2 regions of the Caballeronia sp. ATUFL_F2_KS9A genome follow, and region 1 is predicted to be linked to the other one. Evidence: predicted binding sites of a transcription regulator. Region 1 holds the regulator's gene; the other holds the start of a gene.
The links. The regulator LexA, encoded in region 1, represses DNA repair genes until DNA is damaged. The targets are predictions, from matches to a motif close to ACTGTATNNNNATACAGT.

Region 1 (4,417 bases):
ACGCGGCGGCTTCTTCCTGCTCGCGCTCGAAGTCTTCGAGCACGGGCTGCACGGTACGCACGACGAACGGCAGGCCGATGAACGTCAGCGCGACGAGCACGCCGAGCGGCGTGAACGCGACCTTGATGCCGAGCGGCGCGAGATATTGCCCGATCCAGCCATTGCCCGCGTAGACCGCGGCGAGCGAAATGCCGGCGACCGACGTCGGCAGCGCGAACGGCAGATCGACCATCGCATCGACGATGCGCTTGAACGGGAACGTGTAGCGCACGAGCACCCACGCGACGAGAAAACCGAACACCGCGTTGATGAGCGCGCCGCCGAGCGCCGCGCCGAACGTCAGCCGATACGATGCGAGCACGCGCGGCGACGTCACCGCGCGCACGAACTGCGCCCAGTCGAGCGTCGCCGTCTTAGCGAAGGTGGCGGCAAGCGGAATCAGCACCACGAGGCTCAGATAAGCCACCGTGATGCCGAGTGTCAGGCCGAAACCGGGTAGCGCGCTCGGTTTCCTGAATGTGAGAGTCGTCATCCTTGAATCATCCATTTTGCGCGCGGGGTGGGCGCGCGTTGCTGCTTCGGGCGCGCGGCGTCTTGAACGCGCCGCGTCGCCGGTTGACGCTTATTGCGGCTGATAGATCGAATCGAACACGCCGCCATCCGCGAAATGCGTCTTCTGCGCCTTGGTCCAGCCGCCGAAGGTGTCGTCGATGGTATAGAGCTTCAGCTTCGGAAACTGCTTCGTCAGATCGGCGGGCACCTTGTCCGAACGCGGCCGATAGAAATTGCGCGCGGCGATCTGCTGCCCTTCGTCGCTATACAGATACTTGAGATACGCTTCGGCGAGCTTGCGCGTGCCGTGTTTGTCGACGACCTTGTCGACCACCGCGACCGGCGGCTCCGCCAGAATGCTCACGGACGGCACCACGATCTCGAACTTGTCCGGACCGAATTCCTTCAGCGACAGGAACGCCTCGTTTTCCCACGCGATGAGCACGTCGCCCTGACCGCGCTGCACGAAGCTCGTCGTCGCGCCGCGCGCGCCGGAATCCAGCACGCCGGCGTTCTTGTAGAGCTTCGTCACGAACTCCTTGGCGGTCTGCTCGTTGCCGCCCGGCTTGTGCTGCGCGTACGCCCACGCCGCGAGGTAGTTCCAGCGCGCGCCGCCCGATGTCTTCGGATTCGGCGTGACGATCGACACGCCCGGCTTCGTCAGATCGTCCCAGTCCTTGATGTGCTTCGGATTGCCCTTGCGCACGAGAAACACGATCGTCGACGTGTACGGCGATGCGTTGTCCGGCAGGCGCTTCTGCCAGTCCGCGCCGACGAGTCCCTTGCCCGCGAGCGCGTCGATGTCATAAGCGAGCGCGAGCGTAACGACGTCCGCCTGCAGTCCGTCGATGACCGCGCGCGCCTGGCCGCCCGACCCGCCATGCGACTGCTTGAAGGTTACGGTCTCGCCCGTCTCCGCCTTCCACTTTTTCGCGAAAGCCTGATTGAAGTCCTGATACAGCTCGCGGGTCGGGTCGTAGGAAACGTTCAGAAACGACGTATCCGCCTGCGCCGGCGCCGTCATGATCAGACCCGCCGCGCCGAGCGTCGCCGCAGCAAGAAGCCGTCGCAATCCCGTGTTGATGCTTTGCATTCCCCGTTCTCCGTCTTATCGAATTGACGGAATCAGTCTAACGAGGCCTCTATATGATTGAAAATAATCGTTATTCACTTTTTTATACGTAAAACTGCTAAGAACGATATTCCTGGATGGAAGAAGCGCCGGCGGGCGCGATCCGACGGTGCGGAGGCTTCGTGGCCGCGAACTTAAAGTAAAGCTTGAAAAGCAACAAATACTGTATAAAAATACAGTCACCTGTCCATTCATACAGTGCATCAGGGGCTCGAGCCAGTGACCAAAACATCAAAACTTACCGCGCGGCAGCAGCAGGTGTTCGAACTCATCCAGCGCGCGATCGACCGCACGGGCTTTCCGCCCACGCGCGCCGAGATCGCGGCGGAGCTCGGCTTCAGTTCGGCCAATTCCGCCGAGGAGCACCTCAGGGCGCTGGCCCGCAAGGGCGTCATCGAGCTGGCGGCGGGTTCGTCGCGCGGCATCCGGCTGCTCGGCGATGCATCTCGCATCGATCGGTCCGAGGAGCTGCCGCATCAGTTCACGCTGCCGCATCAGAGCATCATGCAATTGTCTCTGCCGCTCGTCGGCCGGGTCGCGGCGGGGAGTCCTATCCTCGCGCAAGAGCACATCTCGCAGCACTATGCGTGCGACCCCGCGCTCTTCTCCAGCAAGCCGGACTATCTGTTGAAGGTGCGCGGCCTCTCGATGCGCGACGCAGGCATTCTCGACGGCGATCTTCTCGCCGTGCAAAAGCGCAACGAAGCGAAAGACGGACAGATCGTCGTCGCGCGTCTTGGCGACGACGTCACGGTCAAGCGCTGGAAACGGCGCGCGGACGGCGTCGAACTCATCGCCGAAAACCCCGAGTATGAAAACATCTTCGTGCGCGCCGGCAGCGGCGATTTCGCGCTTGAAGGCATTGCCGTCGGGCTGATCCGCTCCGGCGAGTTCTGATGTTGGCCCGCGAACGGGCATGGCACGAAAGTCGAAGCACATTACTTTCGCACCGAGACACGAAATGTCTCATTGACATCGCAAGATAGCCTCACCAACCGCTTTCGACACCTGATTCAGGCGTCTCACAACACAACAAGCATGACGGCCACCGCGCGCGGTGCGCCGCGGTGCGTCCTATCGTCTGGAGAGTCATCATGGAACGTTTTGCCCGTCTGCTGCCCTTCCGTCAATTCGGCCGCCTGCGCCATCTGCGCACGCTGATCGCCTGCGGCATGCCGCGCGCCGAAGCCACGCCCGATCTCTTCAACGAAATGCCCGCGTTGCCGTCCCGTCAGCCGGCCTTCGCTCGCGTTTCCCTCAACAGCACGGTGCACGCCGAGGCCGAGCAGCGCGCGCCAGTGCGCGTGTATCGCGGGCAATCGCGCGTGATTCTGGTGGGCAAGATCGACGAGGTTTCGCGCATGATCGACCGCTGCATCGCCGAGGAAAATGCCGGGCTGGCCGGCGGAATCCTCGCCTGAATGGAACGCCATCGCACGCACGACGTGAATTCACGGGATTTAACCGGCGCCCGGGCGGTCAATCCGTAATTCACGTTTTGCAAGAGGCTTGGCCCAAGCATGTCCCGCACTACCCGTTCTATTGTCGTTACGCTCGTCGTCCTGGTTATCGTCGCGGCGCTCGGTTTCGTTTACGCATCGCCTTACATCGCACTCGATCGCGTGAAGCGCGCGGCCGATGCCCGGGATGCGCAAACCGTCAACGAATACGTCGATTTTCCGGCGCTGCGCGCGAGCCTCAAGGACCAGATCGCGGCGCTGCTCACGCGTCGCGTGGATATTCAAAAGAGCGGGAATCCGCTCGCGATCATCGGTGCGATGATCGGCGCGGCGCTCGTCGGTCCGCTGGTGGATTCGTATGCCACACCGGACGGCGTCGCGGCGATTCTGAACGGCATCCCGCCGCGCGGCGATCCGGGCGAGCGTCCGCCGCAAGCTGGCGACGGCGCACCAGCGAATGCGGGGAATGCGCCCGCGTCCGGCGTCACGGCCGCACGGCAGCCGCCGAAAGAACCACCGCAGACGACGGCGGGTTATCGAAGCCTGAACACGTTCGTCGTCACGTATCAACACGGCGCCGGCGATGCGCGCTACTCCGCGATCTTCCACCGCAACGGGCTCGTGTCGTGGAAGCTCGTCGCGGTCGATCTCAACGGTTGACGCGTCAAGCGTCGCGGTTCACGCTTCGCACCGCATCACGCCCCGGCTTCGGCCTTGACGGGCTTCGCCGCGTACGCCGCTTCGTCTTCCGCTTCGGCCGATTCACCGGCCTGACAGACGGCAACCAGGATGCTGCACTTCACGCGATCCAGCAGCGGCGTGTTGCCCGCGCCCATCCACCAGCGCGCGAGGCCGCTGCGGCAGCGATGCCCGACGACGACGAGATCGACCTGAAGGCTGTCGGCGAGCGCCGCGATTTCGTCGATCGGATGGCCGAACGCGAAATGTCCCTGTGCCTGAAGGCCACGCTCGCGCAGCCATTCGACGCCCTCTTGCAGGATGTCGCGCGCGGCCTCTTCGAAGCGTCCGCAGGCCATGTCGGTTAGCAGTCCGGCGCTCTGCGCGATGCTCGAGCGCATATCCACCACCGCGAGCACATGCGTCTCCGCATTCAGGTCGAGCGCGAGATTGGCGCCCTGACGCAGTGCCTTGCGGCCTTCTCTGGAGCCGTCGTAGCACAGCAGGATTTTTCGGTAGCTCTCCATCTTGACCTCCCTGGCCAACGTGCCGTTGAGCGCGGCTTGCCCGCGGCGTTGATTCATCATCGTGCGTC
Region 2 (4,417 bases), on a different contig from region 1:
GACGCTCCTTCTCTCGCGATGTTCCGTTCCACCAAGCTATGCTCGAGCAGCCGACCGTTACGCCGCAAGTCGATGCTCGTAGTATGGTCGGTCTCGATCATCAAGGATGGCATACATCGCATTCAAGTTGGACTGGCTGGGATTGAGCCACGCTTCGATATTGTCGACTTTGATGGGCACGATGCATCGGTCGTGGCCAGCGGCCTCGACTTCGGGCGGTGGCTCGTCCGTGATTGCGGCGAAGGACAGCAGGTCGGGCTGCCCTGGCGCGGTCCATCTGGACCAGAGGCATGCAACATGCATTAACTGGCCATTGTTTGGGCGAAACTCGAGGACGACGTTCTCGTCTCGGTCGTGCGTCTCAAGCAGCGTGTTCTCGTACTTCGCCTTCTTGACGTTTTCGTAGAAGACGTCCACTAGCATCACGCCATGCGTGTAGCCGAAGCAGGGCTTCCAGAAACCCTCGAGATTATCGCGTCGCGCGTTGTAAGTCCCCGGGTATTTGAAGTCGTAGTTCGCGGGCTTGCCTGCGATTCTGCACTGGTAGCGCATCGGCTTCACCACATATCTTCCGTTCTCCATCACAAGCACGGGCGCGTAAGTGCCGGGGAAGATGCGTGAGTCGCGCGGTTCTGGCTTGGTCCGATTGATGTCCTCGAGTCGGCGTAGCGAGGCTTCGATTTTGGCGGTCGCAATGCGCATGCTCTCGGTGGCCGCCTTCGTAACCTTCGACTGCAATGTGCGCTCGGCATCCGCAAGGCGCGTTCGCTGCTTGAATAGCTCCTGCTCAAGCTTCGTCGTCTGGTCTTGATTGTACCGGTCGATTAACGCTTTTATCTCGCTCTCGGCATCAGTCTGCGGTTCGCGAAACGCGTCGTCGACCGCTTTGGGAATCTTCGCCTTGCTGCCCTCGGCACGCTCGAAGTATAGGCGCGCGAATTCCTCGATGTCCATGTGTGCACCGAATAGCTTGACGTACTTGCGATAGTCCGCCTGAATTTGGGCCGAGTAGCACATGCGTTGCCTTCCTTTGGTCGATTGATTGGCTGACCGGCTCAGAGAGATTGTTTGCACAGTTTCATCATCTTCTGAACGACCGCGCTCGCGTGATTAAGCTTCATTTCGCCGGTGAACAGCACCTGCACGTCGCTCTGCCGTACCGCGATGCCAGCGGCCTTCAACTCGCGCTCGGCAATCTTCATCGCAAGCTGGCCAAGCAGCACTCGGTTAAGCCAATGCATCGATACACCGCTTCTCGCCAGCCAAAGTCGACTGCTCTCAACGACATGGTCAATGCGCCATTCGCGCGTCAGCGTGTGCGACGCAGCGACGGTTGCCACCAGGAAGCACAGCAAATCGGCGCGTGCGCCCGGCACTTCGTCTATATCAGGTTTATCCATTCCGTGGGTCCCGTTTGTTCTCCTTGCTCGAACTTCGGTGCAGTCGGTGATGGTTCGGTCGACGACGTGTTCAACCGGTCGGCGCCGTCAATCCCTTCAATCCTCCGCGCTGACTACACCGCGTTTCGTTCCGACGCAAGAACCGTCGCACCCCTAGGGTACCTCCGCACAAGCATAGCCATTCGACTTCCCAGTAGCGACTAAAAGGGGCAATTCACTGCTTCACTTTTTGCGTTACGATACTGTACATCCATACAGTGTTTTAGCAACATGGCCGCTCTACCTCAACACATCGAGTCGATTCATCCCAGCCTTTGGCGCGGGTCTCAGCTCGCCCGTGCGTATGGCAAGACGGTCGACACCGGATACGCCGCACTGTCGGCCGAGCTGCCGGGCGGCGGCTGGCCGCTCGGCGCGTTGGTGGAACTGCTTGTCCAGCAGCCAGGGACTGGCGAGATGCGGCTATTGAAGCCGGCTCTCCTCGAACGCAGTACGCGCCCCATCGTGCTTCTGCAGGCGCCGCACGTTCCAAACGCGTTGGCGTTCTCGTATCTCGGTTTGCCGTTGAACAAGGTGTTGAGATTACAGGCGCCCAAGACGGCGGACGCCCTCTGGTGCGCCGAACGCGTGCTGCAAGCGAAGAGCTGCGGCGCGTTGGTGTTCTGGCAGCAGCACATCAGGGCTGAAGCGCTTCGGCGCCTTCACGTGGCTGCCCAAGCGACCGAAACTTTGCTCGTGCTCATCCGGCCGTTGGCGAGTGCGCAAGACGCCTCGCCCGCAACGCTGCGGCTTGGAGTGAGGCCCGCTGATGGTGGCCTCGTCGTCGATGTGGTGAAGCGACGAGGCCCAACCAAAACCGAGCAGCTGTCCGTCTCTTTGCAACCATCGCCGATTCTATTGAGCCCTTATGGCCGTGTTCGTCGCCATCTTCCTGCCCAGGCTTTCGCTGGAGGTGTTTCGTCCGAGGTGGTCACCTCCGACTGAACACGGGTGTGCGGTGCTTGAACGCGACAAGGTGATTGTGATGGATGCGGCGGCACGAGAAGCAGGCGTGCTACCGGGGATGAAACGAGGCGGGGTGACGACGCTCGCCCCGGATGCGGCGGTGTACGACCGGAGCGTCCAGCTCGAGGCGGAGATGCAGCGTGCAGTCGCCTTTGGCCTGCTGCGCTTCTCGCCACAGGTCGCGCTATGCGACGAACAAACCGTCGTCATGGACGTGACCGCCAGCCTGCGGCTCTTCGGCGGCATTCGAAGCGTCTGCTCGCAAATTCGACGCGTCGTGAAGTCGATAGGCGTAACCGTTCGCATGAGCGTGGCGCCCACCGGGCAGGGCGCCTGGCTGCTTGCCAAGCGCGGCCGTTGCCGCGTACTCAAGATGCGCTCGCTCGAGCGGCATCTTGACTCGTTACCGTTTATGGTCGTACAGGAAGTCCGCGCATTCGCTGACTGGTTTCACGGTCTCGGCTGCCGAGCGTTGAGCGACATCCGGCGCCTGCCGCGCGCTGGACTAAAGAAGAGGTGTGGTGTGGATTTGTTGGATTCTCTCGACCGTGCTTATGGTCTGTCACCGGAGCTATATGAATGGCTCGAGGTCCCGCCAAACTTCAGCGCGCGCACCGAGCTTCCGGACCGTGTCGAGCATGCCGAAGCGGTGCTGTTCTCCGCACGTCGCCTCATCGTGCAGCTCTGCGGCTGGTTGAGCGCGCAACAGCTTGCGCTCACGCATGCGACGGTGTCGCTTGAACACGAGCGCGGTCGCCAGGCGGTCGAACCGACCATTCTCGAAATTGCGCTCGCAGAGCCAACGTGGCACGAAGAGCATCTCGTTCGTTTGCTGAAAGAACGGCTCGGTCGCACGGAGTTACAGGCGGCAGTTATCGCAGTGCGCTTGACCGCGTCGAAGGTTCAACCAGCCGAGCCGCCGTCGGAGGACCTATTCCCCGACCCGGGCGGTTCGGCGGAAGACCATAACCGCCTCCTTGAACTGCTAGTCGCAAGACTGGGTGCTGAGAACGTGCTGCGCCCGGCGCCGACGTCCGACCACCGGCCCGAGCTCGCGAACCGATGGGTGTCCGTCCAGGACGACGCAAAGTTGTCGGTGCCGCCCGAAGGTTTGCCACGTCCAACATGGCTGCTCGAGGAGCCGCTTCGCTTGATGATGAAGAACCATCGTCCGTTCTATGGTTCACCGCTCAAGCTCGTCTCGACGGGTGAACGCATCGAAGCGGGCTGGCACGATGGCGAGCTGGTCACGCGCGACTACTACGTCGCCGAGGCGAGCGACAAGAGCTGCTACTGGATATACCGCGAACGCCCGAGCGTGAAGACGGAAGAAGTCCGATGGTTCCTCCACGGCCTGTTCGGATAAGCAGGTGTCGTCGTGGACTTCCCCTCGTCGGCGTTGCCGGACTACGCGGAGCTATTCGCATTCACCAACTTCTCTTTCCTCCATGGCGCTTCTCACGGCGAGGAATTGGTGCTGCGCGCATCGCAACTCGGCTATTCTGGGCTCGCCGTTACCGATGAGTGCTCGCTCGCGGGTGTAGTGCGCGCTCACGTCCAGGCGAAAGAAGAGAAGCTCCCCCTCATCATCGGGTCGTTTTTCCGGCTTGTGAATGCAGACAAGAGTCCGGCGTTCGGGCTCATCTTGCTGGCTCAAAACCGCAATGGCTACGGCAACCTCTCCGAACTCATCACGCTGGGCCGCATGCGGGCAGCCAAGGGCGAGTACCTGTTGACCCCGAATGACATCTCGAGGCCGGAGAGAGAATACGCACATCTGAGAGGCATGCCCGATTGCCTCGCGATTCTCGTGCCAGATTTCCCCGCAAAGGAAGGCCCACTTGCTGCTCAGCTTGAGTGGATGACCGATGTCTTCGCCGAGCGCGCGTGGGTCGGTCTCACGCTGCATCAGCGCGCGATGGACGACATCCACCGCGGTGTAGTTGAGCACATCGCCGACCAGTATCGCGTTCCGGTTGTCGCGACGGGCAACGTCGTCATGCACGTGCGGT

Region 2: the regulator LexA is predicted to act here: its motif matches at 1,642-1,659, upstream of imuA (translesion DNA synthesis-associated protein ImuA).

The regions. Positions count from the first base shown of each region.
Region 1 covers NZ_JALQEK010000004.1:20,719-25,135, reverse strand. The annotation lists gene cysT (sulfate ABC transporter permease subunit CysT) at 1-532, opposite strand, end outside; gene NCS67_RS05790 (sulfate ABC transporter substrate-binding protein) at 623-1,645, opposite strand; gene lexA (transcriptional repressor LexA) at 1,904-2,581, shown strand; gene NCS67_RS05780 (hypothetical protein) at 2,779-3,105, shown strand; gene NCS67_RS05775 (DUF2939 domain-containing protein) at 3,205-3,804, shown strand; gene NCS67_RS05770 (universal stress protein) at 3,840-4,349, opposite strand.
Region 2 covers NZ_JALQEK010000031.1:164,699-169,115, reverse strand. The annotation lists gene NCS67_RS19620 (SOS response-associated peptidase family protein) at 58-1,017, opposite strand; gene NCS67_RS19615 (hypothetical protein) at 1,056-1,400, opposite strand; gene imuA (translesion DNA synthesis-associated protein ImuA) at 1,671-2,384, shown strand; gene NCS67_RS19605 (Y-family DNA polymerase) at 2,308-3,771, shown strand; gene NCS67_RS19600 (error-prone DNA polymerase) at 3,784-4,417, shown strand, end outside.